One region of the Acidovorax sp. SRI_002 genome, then DNA from elsewhere that is predicted to be linked to it. Evidence: predicted binding sites of a transcription regulator. Region 1 holds the regulator's gene; the other holds the start of a gene.
What was found. The regulator FNR, encoded in region 1, switches genes on or off when oxygen is low (the NO sensors DNR and NnrR bind a similar motif). The targets are predictions, from matches to a motif close to TTGATNNNNATCAA.
Positions count from the first base shown of each region.

Region 1 (7,686 bases):
CGCAACAAGGCCCGGTTCGACGAGGCCGCCCAGCTGCCTTTCGAGCAAGATTGACCTTCACCAGAACGAGAACACCCCATGAGTGACTTCACCAGCAATTTCTGGTCGGTCTTTGTGACCACGCTGACCCTGGTCGGCATCATCGCCTGCGGCATTCTGCTTTGGATGGCAGGCCGCAAGAAGGTGATGGCCACGTCCGACAACACTACCGGCCACGTCTGGGACGAAGACCTGGTCGAGATGAACAACCCCCTGCCACGCTGGTGGGTGTGGCTGTTTGTCATCACCATCATCTTCGGCCTGGGCTACCTGGCCGCCTATCCAGGCCTGGGCAGCTTTTCCGGCAAGCTCAACTGGACACAGAAGGGCGAATACGAGGCTGAGATGGCCAAGGCCAAGGCCGAGCTGGAGCCGCTGTATGCCCGGTTTGCCTCGATGAAGCCGGAAGACATTGCCAAGGATCCTCAGGCCCAGGCCATTGGCGAGCGCCTGTTCATGAACAACTGCGCGCAGTGCCATGGCTCGGACGCCCGGGGTAGCAAGGGTTTCCCCAATCTGGCTGATGGCGATTGGTTGCATGGCGGTGCACCCGAGAAGATCCGTGAAACCATCGAGAAGGGCCGTATCGGCAACATGCCTCCCATGGCTGCCGCAGTGGGCTCCCCCGAAGATGTGCGCAATCTCTCGCACTATGTGCTGAGTCTTTCGGGCAGCCCGCATGACTCGCTGCGTGCTTCGTTGGGCAAGTCCAAGTTCACGGCGTGTGCAGCCTGCCACGGAATGGACGGCAAGGGTAATCAGGCACTGGGTGCCCCCAACCTGACCGACGACATCTGGCTGCATGGCTGGGGCGAGGCGGCCATCACTGCCATGGTCAACAACGGCAAGGTCAACCAGATGCCCGCCCAGGCGGACAAGCTGACAGAAGCGCAGATCGGTGTGCTGTCGGCCTATGTCTGGGGCTTGTCGAACGGCACCCAGGCCGCTGCACGCTGAGCCTTGGCCATTTGGAGCAGTGCCCAGGCACTGCTCCAGGGGGCAGCGCAAACTGAGAACCACGAAGCAAACGGACCGATACCATCATGAACCCACCCAGCGAGCCTGCTCGCAAGGTCATCCCGATAGCGCCGGTTGCGTCCGATGCCTCATCGCAGGGCGAGATTGTTTCCCTGTACGAAGCGCAAAAGAAGATCTACCCGCGTTCCATCAGTGGCCTCTTCGCGCGTTGGCGCTGGGGTATGGTGTTTCTCACGCAGATCGTTTTCTACGGGCTGCCGTGGTTTGAATGGGGGCAGCGCCAGATGGTGCTGTTTGACCTGGGGGCTCGGCGGTTCTACATCTTCGGCCTGGTTCTGTACCCCCAGGATTTCATCTATCTCACGGGCCTGCTCATTATCTCGGCGTTGTCGCTGTTCCTGTTTACGGCGGTGGCGGGGCGGCTTTGGTGTGGATTTGCGTGCCCGCAAACGGTCTACACCGAAATGTTCATGTGGATCGAGCACAAGATCGAAGGTGATCGCAGTGCACGGCTTCGGCTGGACAATGGGCCCTGGACCTTCGAGAAGGTTCGCAAGAAGTTTTTTAAGCAGGTCATCTGGATTGCCGTGGCGTTGTGGACGGGGTTCACGTTCGTGGGCTATTTCGTGCCCATCCGCGAACTCGGGGCAGAGCTGCTGGCGGTGCAGGGTGGCTGGCAGATTTTCTGGGTACTGTTCTATGGCTTTGCCACCTATGGCAATGCCGGCTATATGCGCGAACAGGTGTGCAAATACATGTGTCCCTATGCGCGCTTTCAGAGCGCCATGTTCGACAAGGACACGCTGATCGTTACCTACGACCCAGAACGCGGTGAGCAGCGTGGGCCGCGCAAGAAGAACATCGACTACAAGGCCCAGGGGTTGGGCGATTGCATTGACTGCTCGCTGTGTGTGCAGGTGTGCCCTGTGGGCATCGACATTCGCAAGGGCTTGCAGTACGAATGCATCGGCTGTGGCCTGTGCGTGGACGCCTGCAATACCGTGATGGACAAGATGCAGTATCCGCGCGGGCTCATCCGGTTTTCTACGCAGAATGGCGTGGCCAAACGGTGGAGTCAGTCGCAGATCCTGCGCCGTGTGCTGCGGCCACGAGTGCTGATATACAGCGCGGTTCTGGTGGCCCTGTGCGTAGGCATGATGGCCAGCCTTGTCACACGCACGCCTTTGAAGGTGGATGTGGTGCGTGATCGGGCGGCGCTGTCGCGCATCGTGGCGGGTGGAAAGCTGGAGAACATCTACCGCCTGCAGATCATGAACGCCACTGAAGGCCCCCAGCGCTATCGCATCAGTGTGCGTGGCCTTGAAGGGCTGGAAGTCGCTTCTGATGCCGAGGTGGACATCGGTGCGGCGGAGTCCCGGTGGGTGGCCGTCCGTCTGCAGATACCCTATGGATCAGCCCCTTCAGGATCACATGCCGTGCAGTTCGATGTGCAGGCCTTGGGCGCGGACGCCCATGTGAGCGAGAAATCCGTGTTTCTGGTGCCGCGATAACGCAGCGCGCGCCCGGGTGCAAGACCTTCGCGGGTCTTGCTTTGAGCAAGATAATTTTTGAGGAGTAAGCACCATGCCATCCAGTTCCGCCCTCGGCACTGCCCCTTCTGCCGCTGCACCCTGGTGGAGGTTTGGCCATGTGTGGCTGATCATCGCCGGTCCCGTGATCGTGATCATTGCAGGGTTTGTGACCCTGTGGCTCGCGATATCGCGCCCCGACCCTGTGGTCGCGGAAGATTATTACCGCCAGGGCATCGAGATCAACAAGACACTGGCCACCCCAGAAAAAAGCCTGTTGCCAGCCATGAAGGGCCGCAACCACGCTGCCACCCCGGTCCAGGACCAGCCGCGCTGAACCCACCTGGCCGGGCAGCATGCCTGCACGGCCTTACCAGGAGACAAACCAATGTGGATGCAACGCGTGATGTGGATTGCCTGGCCGGCCTTTTTGATGGCCGGTGTGATGGAAATGCTGGTTTTTGCGATGGTGGATCCGCAAGACCTGCACTGGTTTGGGCAGCCGTTGGCATTGTCACGGCAGGGCGTGTACACGCTGGCCTTTTTTGCGTTCTGGATGATCACGATGGCATCCAGCGCGTTGACCACGCTGCTGGCCATGTCACCGTTTGAACTTAACCGTTGCCCGGTTCCCGAAGGCGAGCGTCCCGATGACTGCCGCAAGACATCATCGTGCCCTTGAGCGGTAGTGCCACCTATTGGCAAAGGTAATGTGGTAAGGACTGCCAGGATGGCAGACGACAGCAGGTTCAGTGGCAGGCTTGCTGGTTGTTCACGATGCGCTTGAGGGCCTCGGTCTCCAGGATGCGCACATGGCGCTGCTTGACCTCGACAATGCCTTCTTCCACGAACTTGGAGAAGGTGCGGCTCACGGTTTCGAGCTTGAGGCCCAGGTAGCTACCGATCTCTTCGCGGGTCATGCGCAGCACGAGCTCGGACTGCGAGAACCCCCGGGCGTGCAGGCGCTGAACCAGGTTGAGCAGGAACGCGGCCAGGCGCTCCTCAGCGCGCATGCTGCCCAGGAGCAGCATCACGCCATGCTCGCGGACAATCTCGCGGCTCATGATCTTGTGCACATGGTGCTGCAATGCGGTGACTTCGCGGGACAGTTCTTCGATGCGGTCAAACGGCATGACGCAGACTTCCGCGTCTTCCAGGGCCACCGCATCGCAGGTGTGGTGGTCATTCACGATGCCATCAAGGCCGATGATCTCGCCTGCCATCTGAAAACCCGTGACCTGGTCACGCCCGTCTTCGGTGGCTACACATGTTTTGAAGAAGCCGGTTCGAATGGCATAGAGCGAGGTGAAGGATTCGCCGTTGCGGAAAAGGGTTCCACCGCGTTTGATCTTGCGGCGAACGGCAACGACCTCGTCAATGCGTTGCAGCTGTTCCTCGCTCAGCCCCACCGGCATGCACAGCTCGCGCAGGTTGCAGTTGGAGCAGGCGACTTTGATGGTGAGCGGGTTCATAGGCACAGAGGCTGGGTAAGGTTTGAGCATATCGCCCCATATGCCTAACAGGCTGGGCCTTTGGGTGCGGGTGGGCGACTGATGTGCATCAAATTGTCGCTGTTCGTCCCGGCCCATCACTTGATGCAGGTCAAGGACGTGGAGTGCAGCTTACGGCACAGTCGAAGTGTACGCAAGGAATTTGCCCATGACCGCTGTTTCGCCCGAGCTGCTGCGCCGTTTCGACGTGCCAGGGCCCCGTTATACCTCTTACCCAACAGCTGACCGTTTCGTCGAGGCCTTTGGGCAGGACGACTACGCGCTTGCCTTGGAGCAGCGCAGGCTGGGCTCCATGACGAAGGCCTTGCCGCTGTCTTTGTACGTGCACATCCCCTTTTGCGAGTCCCTGTGTTACTACTGCGCATGCAACAAGATCATCACCAAACACCATGATCGGGCAGAGGTGTACTTGCGGTATTTGAGCCGCGAGATTGACTTGCACACAGCACACTGCGGCACGGGGCAGGTGGTGAGCCAGCTTCACCTGGGTGGTGGCACGCCCACTTTTTTATCGGACGAGGGCTTGCGGGAGCTGATGGGCATGCTCAAACGCAGCTTTTCGTTGGCGCCGGGCGGGGAGTATTCGATTGAGGTGGACCCTCGCACCGTCAATGCGGACCGCCTTGCAGTGCTGGCGGAACTGGGGTTCAACCGACTGAGCTTTGGGGTGCAGGATTTCGATCCCGAGGTTCAAAAGGCTGTTCACCGCATACAGCCTGCCGAGCAGGTGTTTTCGCTGGTGGAGTCCGCACGTTCGCTGGGTTTTGAATCCATCAATGTGGATTTGATCTACGGCCTGCCTCGGCAGACGCCAGAGTCGTTTGACCGCACGCTGGCCCAGGTTACGCAGCTGCGGCCTGACCGTATCGCGTTGTACGCGTATGCCCATCTGCCAGAACGTTTCAAGCCTCAGCGCCGTATTGTTTCGGCCGAGTTGCCAGCGGCTGCAGGCAAGGTGTCGATGCTCTCCCGTTCGCTGGACGCCTTCATGGATGCTGGGTACGTGTATGTGGGCATGGACCACTTTGCATTGCCTGAGGATGCATTGGCAGTCGCCAAGCGCCAGGGGCGTCTGCACCGCAACTTCCAGGGCTACAGTACGCAACCTGATTGCGACCTGATCGGCCTGGGTGTGTCTGCGATTGGCCGTGTCGGAGCCACCTACAGCCAAAATGCCAAGACCCTGGATGAGTATTACGATTTTCTGAACCAGGGGCGCCTGCCCGTCGTTCGTGGGTTGGCCCTGACGCGCGACGATCTCGTGCGCCGCGCGGTCATCATGGCCTTGATGTGCCAAGGCGAGCTGTTGTTTGAGCCCATGGAGCAAGCGTGGTTGATCGACTTTCGCCACTACTTCTCTGCGGAGCTGGCGCAACTGGAAACCATGGCCGAGCAGGGGCTTGTGGTGGTGCGGCCCGATGGGGTCGAGGTCACTGCCATGGGCTGGTTCTTTGTGCGTGGCATTGCCATGGTCTTTGACCGTTACCTGCAGGCTGACCGCAACCGCGCCCGTTTTTCGCGCATCATCTGATCCTCATGATTGCTACGGTCGCCTCAACCGCCTTGCTGATGGGGCTCGTTGGCGGGTCCCATTGTTTGGCCATGTGTTCTGCGCCTTGTGGGGCATTGATCGGGCAGGGCGGTGTGGGCATGGCGTCCACAGCCGGTGGCGATGCGCAGCCACAGGCAACTCCCCCGACGGTGCAGACAGTGCAGTGGGTGCCCCGTGGCGGTGTCATTCGGCGCGCCGTCGCTTTTCATGCTGGCCGCTTGGCCGGGTACGCTGTGGCGGGTGGCTTGGCTGCATGGGCCATGGACAGCCTGGCATGGTTGACCCAGCAAACCGTGGCATTTCGCCCTGCGTGGACCCTGATGCATGTTGCGGTGATGGCGTGGGGTTTGATGATGGTGATCCAGGCGCGCCAGCCCCCGTGGGTAGAGCAGGCGGGCCGTACCGTATGGGCGCGTGTGCGGCCTCTGGTCAGTGCACCAGGCGGGGTTCTGGTTGCTGGTGGGCTTTGGGCCTTGATGCCCTGTGGCCTGCTCTACTCAGCGCTGCTCGTGGCTGCGCTGAGCGGAGGGCCTCTGGAAGGGGCGCTCAGCATGGCGCTTTTTGGCCTGGGCAGTGGTGTGTGGCTGGTGGGCGGGCCCTTGGTGTGGATTCGGCTGAAAGCAGGGGTCAATGCGAAACGTGCGGACTGGGGAACGCGCATCGCAGGAGGTTTGCTGTGCGCCGTGGCCAGCTGGGCACTCTGGATGGACCTGATCTACAAACCGTCGTTGTGGTGCCGCTAGCCAGCAGTTCCCCGATTTGCAAGCTGCGGTGCGACGGGGTTCGGGAGGCCTCGTAAATCCATGTCTATACAAGGGTGATCAACGCTTGCCCTTGGTGAGAAAGGCAAGTGTTGCCATGCCGCTGCGGCGCAGGCGCACTCCTTCGACAATACCCTCGATCTGGCGATAATCTGTGTAACTATTGGTGGCATTGACGTCGCCATGTTTCACACGCCTTGAAGTGAACTCCTCCATCCTCATCGACATCAGCCAACTGCGTGTCGGCATGTACATCCAGCTCGACGTGGGTTGGTTGCACCATCCGTTCCCGGTGAGCAGCTTTCGTGTGGCGGCAGCGGAGCAGATTGCCACCTTGCGTGAGCTGGGGCTCACCGAGGTGCGGTACTTTCCCAAAAAGAGCGATCCAGAACTGAGGGAACTCGTGCCTGCAGCCTGGAGTGTGCCGGAAATGAAGGCATCGTCTTCGAGTGCACCTGAGGCTGCGACAGCTACTGCCACGGTGGACCCAGAGGCGCAGCGCAGGCGTGAATTGCTGGAGGCCCAGAACCGGACGCTGGCGGCCTGCAATCAGCGGTTTGGGGAGGCCACGCGCCAATACCAGGCGCTGGAGCGTGTCGTCTCGGAGCACCCCGACCAGGCCCGTACCAAAGGCGAAACGCTGGTGTCAGGTTGCGTGGCCGAACTCCTGGAAAACGGTGATTCTGTCATCCGGCTGTTGTCGGAAGGGGTGGGCGAGCGCAATGCCCTGCACCCGATCAACGTGATGGTGATCTCTTTGCTGCTGGGCCGTGCGTTGGGCATGAAAAGTGCCGAGCTGCACGACCTTGGCATTGCCGCGCTGATTCATGATCTGGGCAAGCTCAAGCTGCCGCCGAATCTCAGGCAACCTACGCCCTCCATGATTCCGATGGAGCGTACGCGTTACGAGACCCATGTGGCTGAGTCCGTGACACTGGCCACGCGCATGGGGCTGCCCGAACCTGTGATTATCGCCGTTGCTCGGCACCATGAGATGGCCGATGGCAGTGGGTTTCCACTGCGGTTGTCGGGGTCCGATCTGGGGCGCGCGAGCCAGGTGCTCGCCCTCGTCAATCGCTACGATCGCATGTGCAATCCCGCCAATGGAGTGGATGCGCTCACACCCCACGAGGCTTTGTCGGTCATCTTTGCACAGCTCAAGGCGCGCTTCGATTCCGTGGTGCTCGGGGCGTTCATCCGCATGATGGGGGTGTACCCGCCGGGCTCCATCGTCCAGCTGGTGAACGACCGCTATGCGATTGTTGCCTCGGTCAACTCTTCGCGCCCGCTGCGGCCCAAGGTCATCGTCCATGACT
Region 1 is NZ_JBYCZW010000005.1:119,267-126,952, reverse strand. It holds gene AC2YJX_RS14670 (cbb3-type cytochrome oxidase subunit 3) at 1-54, shown strand, start outside; gene ccoP (cytochrome-c oxidase, cbb3-type subunit III) at 79-996, shown strand; gene ccoG (cytochrome c oxidase accessory protein CcoG) at 1,083-2,528, shown strand; gene AC2YJX_RS14655 (FixH family protein) at 2,602-2,883, shown strand; gene AC2YJX_RS14650 (hypothetical protein) at 2,935-3,228, shown strand; gene fnr (fumarate/nitrate reduction transcriptional regulator Fnr) at 3,296-4,018, opposite strand; gene hemN (oxygen-independent coproporphyrinogen III oxidase) at 4,206-5,588, shown strand; gene AC2YJX_RS14635 (sulfite exporter TauE/SafE family protein) at 5,594-6,352, shown strand; gene AC2YJX_RS14630 (hypothetical protein) at 6,431-6,562, opposite strand; gene AC2YJX_RS14625 (HD-GYP domain-containing protein) at 6,573-7,686, shown strand, end outside.

Region 2 (7,686 bases), on a different contig from region 1:
GCGGCATGTGCGAGACCGATTTTTCGGGCTACCCCGACTGCCGTGACGACACGCTCAAGGCCCTTCAGGTGGCCGTGTCCCTGGGCATGGGCCAGCGTTTCACCTTCGACACCCCGCTGATGTGGCTGGACAAGGCCGAGACCTGGGAACTGGCCCGGTCCCTGGGCGGACAAGCGCTGGTCGATCTGATCGTGAACGACTCGCACACCTGCTACCACGGTGTGCGCGACACGCTGCATGCCTGGGGATACGGCTGTGGCACGTGCCCGGCCTGCGCGCTGCGCAGGAGTGGCTACGAACGGTGGAAGGGCGGTTCGGCCAGCGTTTGAGGCGAGGGAGCGGACACAGCCATGCATAACCTCATGTTTTTTTTGCATGGTTTTGACCCCTGTCTGACAGACAAAAGGGCGGCAGGTTCATAAAATTGACATCCCAGCCGACCCGCGGAATCCGTGGAACTAGCCTCCACCCGTGGGGCTGACACACGCTCCCGCCCGCCGACTGAGCACGAAAGCCGTTTTTTCAAAGGCAGCGCTCAGCACCGCAACTGCGCCAGGCCTCGCCGTGACCCGCCCGGTCCGCTTCCTTTGAAAAAACGTTTTTCAACTTAGGAAGCTCCCCGATGAACGCACCCACGATGCAGGGCCTGAACCTCAACGCCCCCGCTTACGTCAAAAACGCCCGGCTGCTTGCCTGGGTGGCCGACATGGCCGCCCTGTGCAAACCCGACACCATTTACTGGTGCGATGGCTCCAAGGAAGAGTACGACCGCCTTTGCCAGCAGCTGGTCGATGCCGGCACCTTCAAGAAGCTCAACCCCGCCAAGCGCCCTGGCAGCTTCCTGGTCTGGTCCGATCCATCAGACGTGGCCCGTGTGGAAGACCGCACCTACATCTGCTCGGCCGCCAAGGAAGACGCTGGCCCCACCAACAACTGGATGGCTCCCGCCGAAATGCGCGCCACGCTGCAGCCCCTGTTTGACGGCTGCATGAAGGGCCGCACCATGTACGTGGTGCCCTTCAGCATGGGCCCGCTGGGCAGCCACATCGCCCACATCGGCGTGGAACTGACCGACAGCGCCTATGTGGCCGTGAACCAGCGCCTGATGACCCGCATGGGCAAGGCCGTGTACGACGTGCTGGGCGTGGAAGGCGAGTTCGTTCCCTGCATGCACACGGTGGGTGCCCCCCTGGCCGACGGCGAGAAGGACACGACGAGCTGGCCTTGCAACCCCAAGGTCAAGTACATCGTCCACTACCCAGAAACGCGCGAAATCTGGTCCTACGGCTCGGGCTACGGCGGCAACGCGCTCCTGGGCAAGAAGTGCCTGGCCCTGCGCATCGCGTCCACCATGGGCCGCGACCAAGGCTGGTTGGCCGAACACATGCTCATCCTGGGCGTGACCAACCCCCAAGGCAAGAAGTACCACGTGGCAGCGGCCTTCCCCAGCGCCTGCGGCAAGACCAACTTCTCGATGCTGGTGCCGCCAGAGGCGGGTTTTGCCGGTTGGAAGGTCACCACCATCGGTGACGATATCGCCTGGATCAAGCCCCATGCCGACGGCAAGATGTACGCCATAAACCCCGAGGCGGGTTACTTTGGCGTGGCCCCCGGCACCAACATGCACACCAACCCCAACTGCATGCGCAGCCTGGACAAGGACGTGATCTTCACCAACGTGGCCCTGACGGACGACGGCGACGTGTGGTGGGAAGGCATGGAAAAGGACACCGGCAAGCTGCCGGACCACCTGATCGACTGGCAAGGCAAGGACTGGACGCCCCAGATCGCCAAGGAAACCGGCGCCAAGGCCGCCCACCCCAACTCGCGCTTCACGGTGGCTGCCACCAACAACCCTGCGCTCGACCCCCAGTGGGACGATGCCAACGGCGTGCCAATTGATGCCTTCATCTTCGGCGGCCGCCGCTCTACCACCGTGCCGCTGGTGACCGAAGCCCGCACCTGGACGGAAGGCGTGTACATGGCTGCCACCATGGGCTCTGAAACCACCGCTGCAGCCTTTGGCGCCCAAGGCGTGGTGCGCCGCGACCCCTTCGCCATGCTGCCGTTCTGCGGCTACAACATGAGCGACTACTTCCAGCACTGGCTGAACATGGAAGGCCAAATCGCCGCCACCGGCAAGGCGCTGCCCAAGGTGTTCTGCGTGAACTGGTTCCGCAAGGACGAAGCCGGCAAGTTCGTCTGGCCGGGTTATGGCGACAACATGCGCGTGCTCAAGTGGATGATCGACCGCATTGAAGGCCAGGCCCAAGGCCAGGAAACCATGTTCGGTGTGGCTCCGCAGTACGCCGAAATCAACTGGACGGGGCTGGATTTCAATACCCAGCAGTTTGCTGCCGTGACCAGCATCGACAAGGCAGCCTGGGCCGATGAGTTCAAGCTGCACGATGCCCACTTTGAGCAGCTGGCTTACCACCTGCCCCCGGCTTTGCTCGCCACCAAGGCTGCGCTCGAAAAGCGCCTGGCAAGCTGATTCCCGGATCTTCTCAGTCCTGACAACCGCCCCTTCTGAAAAGGAGGGGCGGTTTTTTTGCGCTTGTGGATGCGGATACTGGATCAGCGCGATCTGTCCCGCGGCCATGAAAAAAGCCGTGGCGAACACTCGCCACGGCTTCAAAAATCCGATCACTGCACGGCGGACCGTGCATCATCTTCTCAGTAATACTTGCGGATGTCTTCCACGGTGGCAATGCCCATGGCGTGGTTCAGTTCGGCCATGATGCGGGGGTCCTTCACAGCCACTTGCCAAGTACGCTCGTCATCCGCAGCGCGGCGGCGGGCTTCGGCCCAGCCGAGGGCGGCCACACGCAGGGCAGCACCGGCACGGCGTGCGGGGGCGGTCAGCAAAGCCAGGGCCGCAAACGCGACCAGCCACAGCACCATCCAAGCCGCGAGCAGGTGGCCTTCGCTCCAGGTGTCGATGACCTGGTTGGCCACTACCAGCAAGGCCGATACCACGGCCGCGAGCAGAAGCGTGGCAGCGCCACGGGCGCCATCAAAGTTGGCGGCTACGCTCTTGAGGGCGGCAGCGGCGTTTTCGGCGCGGACAACGCCGGGGTGTTCGGTGGGGTACTCAACGTGTGCAAAGCTGGTCATTTCGGTTTCCCTTTTCTAACGCTTGTGGCGAGATTGCCGGGCGATAGGGTGATATTAGGGTTTACCCTTTGCATGTTCAAGTTTATATTTTGAATCATTGATATTCATATTGATGATGAATTGACCATGACCCCCTTGAACTTCCGCTCCTTGGACCTGAACCTGCTGCGTGTTTTCGACGAGGTCATGGCCGAGCGCAGCCTCACACGCGCAGCGCACAAGCTGTCCGTCACCCAGCCTGCCGTGAGCAACGCCATGCGGCGCCTGCGCGATGTGCTGGGGGATGAGTTGGTGGTCCGCAGCGGCCAGGGCGTGGAGCCCACTGCGCGTGCGCTGGCCCTGTGGCCCCCTGTGCGCGAAGCCCTGGCCCACCTGCAGGAATCCCTGGCGCCGGGACACTTTGAGCCCGCTACGGCCGAATCCACCTTTGTGCTGGCCATGGCCGATGCCACGGCCGCCACCCTGGTACCGGCCCTGGTCGAAATCATCGAGCGGGAGGCTCCCGGCATTTCGATCCGGGTATTGCCCCTGACCACGCGCGACCCCCGCCGCCTGCTGGACGAGGAGGCGGCGGACATGGCGGTGGGCTATTTCCCTGCGGTGCTGGCAGACCTGACCGCACGTGCGCAATCCGGGGGCGCAGTGGCCTTTGAGAGCCGCCGCCTGTACGACGGCGAATACGTGTGCGTGATGCGGCAAGGCCACCCTCTGGCCGAGGCGCCCCTGACGCTGGACACCTATTGCGCCGCACGCCACATGCTCGTGAGCTTCTCAGGGCGCCCCTTTGGCTTCATCGACGAGGCCCTGGCATCCCTGGGCCGCGAGCGCAAGGTGGTGATCACGGTCAACCAGTTCTTCACCGCCGGGCGCGTGGTGTCAGGCTCGGACCTGCTTACCGTGCTGCCCCGCCACTTTGTTCCCGTGACCGGCATTGCCGACGCGCTAGTGCAGCGGGCCCTGCCGTTGGACGTCCCGCCCGTGCATGTGGACGCACTCTGGCGCCGGCGTGGGCCTCAGCAGGCCGCGATGACCTGGCTGCTGCACGCCCTGGCGCGCTCGGCGCGCCGGACTTTCCCCGAGGAGTGAGGCGCCCAGCCTGAACCCGTAGACTGCGCCCAGCATGAACATCCAGCTTTTGTCCGATCTGCACCTTGAGGCGCATCCCCACTTCGTCCCCGAACCGGCTCCCGGCGCCGATGTGCTGGTGCTTGCTGGCGACGTGGGCTCCTACCAGGAAGGCTCGCAGCTGAGCGACGAAGACTTTGGCCTGGCCCGGTTTTCACCATTGCCCGGGGGCGCAGGCTGGCCCACCCCCGTGCTTTTTGTGCCCGGCAACCACGAATACGATGCACAGGATTTCGACGCTGCCCACGAGCGGTTGCGCCGCACCTGTGACCGCCTGGGAATCACCTGGCTGGAGCGCGAGACCGTCGAGCTTCAAGGTGTGCGCTTCGTGGGTACCACACTCTGGAGCGATTTCGATGCACTCGCAGACCATGAAGGCAGCAACGACCTTGGCAGGCGGCTGAAACTGCGCGACAAGGCCTTTCGTGCAGCGAACTTCTACCTGCGCAAGACGGGCGGCACCCGCCACGCAGAGCCTTTTCTGGCCGAAGCCATGCGCGACCACGCACTGGTCTGCCAGCAGTGGCTGGCGCAAGCACTTGCGGTGCCTTTTGAGGGCCCCACGGTGGCCGTAACCCACTTTGCACCCAGCCTGCGCAGTGCCGATCCACGCTACGGACTGGTGCCCGGCACTGCGGGGTTCTGCAACGCCCTGGACAGCTTGTTGCCCCACGCGCAGCTGTGGCTGCACGGCCATCTGCACGCCCCGAGCGACTACACGGTGCAAGGTTTTCACGGCAACGGCACCCCCTGGCAGTGCCGCGTGGTGGCCAACCCCCTGGGCTATGCGCGCAAAGGCGAACAGGCGGCTTTCAAGGCGCAATGCTGCATCCCCGTATGATCAAGAGACGGGGCTCTGCCGCCCCGCAGCGCAAAAGAAAAACATGACCCAGGTCAAGACAACAGAAGTCCGCGCACGGTAGTCTGACCCAACCCTATTCCGGAGAACACCATGAACATCCTGCTTGCTGTCGATGGCAGCGCCTACACCAAAAAAATGCTGGCCTACCTGGCTACCCACGAGGAGCTGCTCGGTGGCAACCACCAGTACACCGCGCTCACCGTGCAGGCCCCGCTGCCGACACGCGCGCGCGCCGCTCTGGGCAAGGAAGTGGTGGACAGCTACCACGCCGAAGAGGCGGAAAAAATCCTGTCGCCCGTTTGCAAATTCCTGGCGCGCCACGGTGTGGACGCCAAGCGCGTCGTCAAGGTGGGCGCCGTGGGTGAGAACATCGCCAAGGTGGCTGACAGCGGCAAGTTCGACCTGCTGGTGATGGGCTCCCACGGCCATGGAGCCTTGGCTACCTTGGTCATGGGCTCGGTCACCACACAGGTGTTGGCCCATTGCAAGGTGCCATTGCTGATCGTTCGCTAAGCCGCACCACAAACAGCCCGGCCCACCACCAAAGCCCTGCTCCGGCAGGGCTTTTTTTTGCCCAAATGAAACCAATCGGTTACAACATAACTTGTTGGTTTACTTAACGACCAATTGGTTATACATTCTCGCTGCGCCCATCCTGGCGTGTCATTTCCATCGAAACCGAGGAACGACCCATGAAAAAAACCCTGATCGCATTGGCCCTGACCGCAGGCGCCACCTTCACCGTGATGGCCCAGGACATTGTCGATACCGCCGTGAAGGCGGGTAATTTCAAGACCCTGGTGGCGGCCGTGCAGGCTGCGGGCCTGGTGGACACCCTCAAGGGCCCAGGCCCCTTCACGGTGTTTGCGCCCACCGACGAGGCTTTCGCCAAGATCCCCAAGGCCACCCTGGACGGCCTGCTGGCTGACAAGGCCGCACTGACCAAGGTGCTGACCTACCACGTGGTCCCCGGCAAGGTGATGGCCAAGGACGTCAAGGCCGGAAAGGTCAAGACCGTGCAGGGCCAGGAGATCACCGTGTCCACCAGCATGGGCGTGATGGTGGACCAGTCCAAGGTCATCGCGACCGATGTGGCTGCCAGCAATGGCGTGATCCACGCCATCGACACCGTTCTGATGCCCAAGTAAGCCCGCGGACTAACCGCTCGTCCCTTCCACCACCATCCACTAGCGAGGAGAAGCCCCATGAACACCGCATTCAACCGCCGTACCGTCTTGCTGGCCGCCGCCGTGGGCGCCAGCGCCACCTTGTTGCAGGCCTGTGGCGGCGGCGACGATGAGCCCCAGCGCAACATCGTCGAAGTCGCCCAGAACAATCCTGACCTCAGCATCCTCGTCGAAGCAGTGGTCGCCGCCGGTCTGGCGCCCACTCTGAGCACCGGCATGCTCACGGTTTTCGCCCCGACCAACGCCGCCTTTGCAGCGTTGCTCAGCGAGCTGGGCGTGACCAAGGAGGCCCTGCTGGCCGACAAGCCCCTGCTGACAGCGGTACTGACCTACCACGTGCTCGGCAGCAGGGTCCCGCGTGCAGACGTCCCCCTGGGCAAGGCCATCACGCCCGTGTCAGGCGGCTTCTTCAAGATCGAGTCGGCCAACGGCCTGAGGATCACCGATGGTCGCAACCGCGTTTCCACCATCACGGCCACGGACATCCAGGCCAGCAACGGCGTGGTGCATCTGGTGGACCGCGTGCTGCTGCCAGCCAACAAGGATATAGTCGCCACCGCGTCGGCGCTGCCGGACTTCAGCATCCTGGTGGAAGCCGTGGTGGCGGCCGGCTTGGCCACCACCTTGCAGGGAGCCGGCCCGTTCACGGTGTTTGCGCCGACCAACGCCGCGTTTGCAGCGCTGCTGGCCGAGCTGGGGGTGACCAAGGAAGCCCTGCTGGCGGACACCGCGCTGCTGACCACGGTACTGACCTACCACGTGGTACCCGCGCGCGTGCTCAAGGCCGAGGTCCCTATCAATACCGCCATTGCTACCGTCCAGGGACAAACCTTCACGGTGAACGCAAGCCTCGTGATCACCGACCAGAACCTGCGCACCAGCAACATCACCATGGCCGACGTATTTACCAGCAACGGTGTGATCCATGTCGTGGACAAGGTGATCCTGCCCAAGTAAGCCGTTGGCTGTGAGCCCCGTGAGCCCCACGCAAGAAAGCCCGGCATGCCGGGCTTTCTTTTTTGGGTGCGTACGAAACGCTGGAAAGGAGACGCGACTACCGCGCTGCCAGCCCGTCGAAACAAGTGCGCACCACCAGATCCACGATTTCCGCATCGGAATACTGGCCGCCTTCCTTGAGAAAACTCACCACCGGGTCGCAGGCGCGCGCATACAACGTGTAGAGCACCACCAGCGGCGGCAAGGTGGGGCTGATCACGCCCTGCGCCTGGGCCTGGGTGATCCATTCACCAATCTGGTCGCTCACGGCCACGAGGCCGTTGAGGTAGTCCTTGTTGGCCATCAGCACCGCGCGCAGCGTGGAGTTGCGGCTGGGCAGCAGCGGCATTTCGTTGCTCAGCAGCCGCTCCAGCGACCAGCGCACCAGCGCATGGAGCT
Region 2 is NZ_JBYCZW010000003.1:217,692-225,377, forward strand. It holds gene queC (7-cyano-7-deazaguanine synthase QueC) at 1-329, shown strand, start outside; gene AC2YJX_RS09140 (phosphoenolpyruvate carboxykinase (GTP)) at 623-2,494, shown strand; gene AC2YJX_RS09145 (hypothetical protein) at 2,677-3,117, opposite strand; gene AC2YJX_RS09150 (LysR family transcriptional regulator) at 3,244-4,203, shown strand; gene AC2YJX_RS09155 (metallophosphoesterase) at 4,238-5,083, shown strand; gene AC2YJX_RS09160 (universal stress protein) at 5,195-5,617, shown strand; gene AC2YJX_RS09165 (fasciclin domain-containing protein) at 5,797-6,252, shown strand; gene AC2YJX_RS09170 (fasciclin domain-containing protein) at 6,310-7,248, shown strand; gene AC2YJX_RS09175 (TetR/AcrR family transcriptional regulator) at 7,346-7,686, opposite strand, start outside.
Region 2: AC2YJX_RS09160 (universal stress protein) is a predicted target of FNR. The motif match lies at 5,127-5,140, and genes of this name have one in related genera.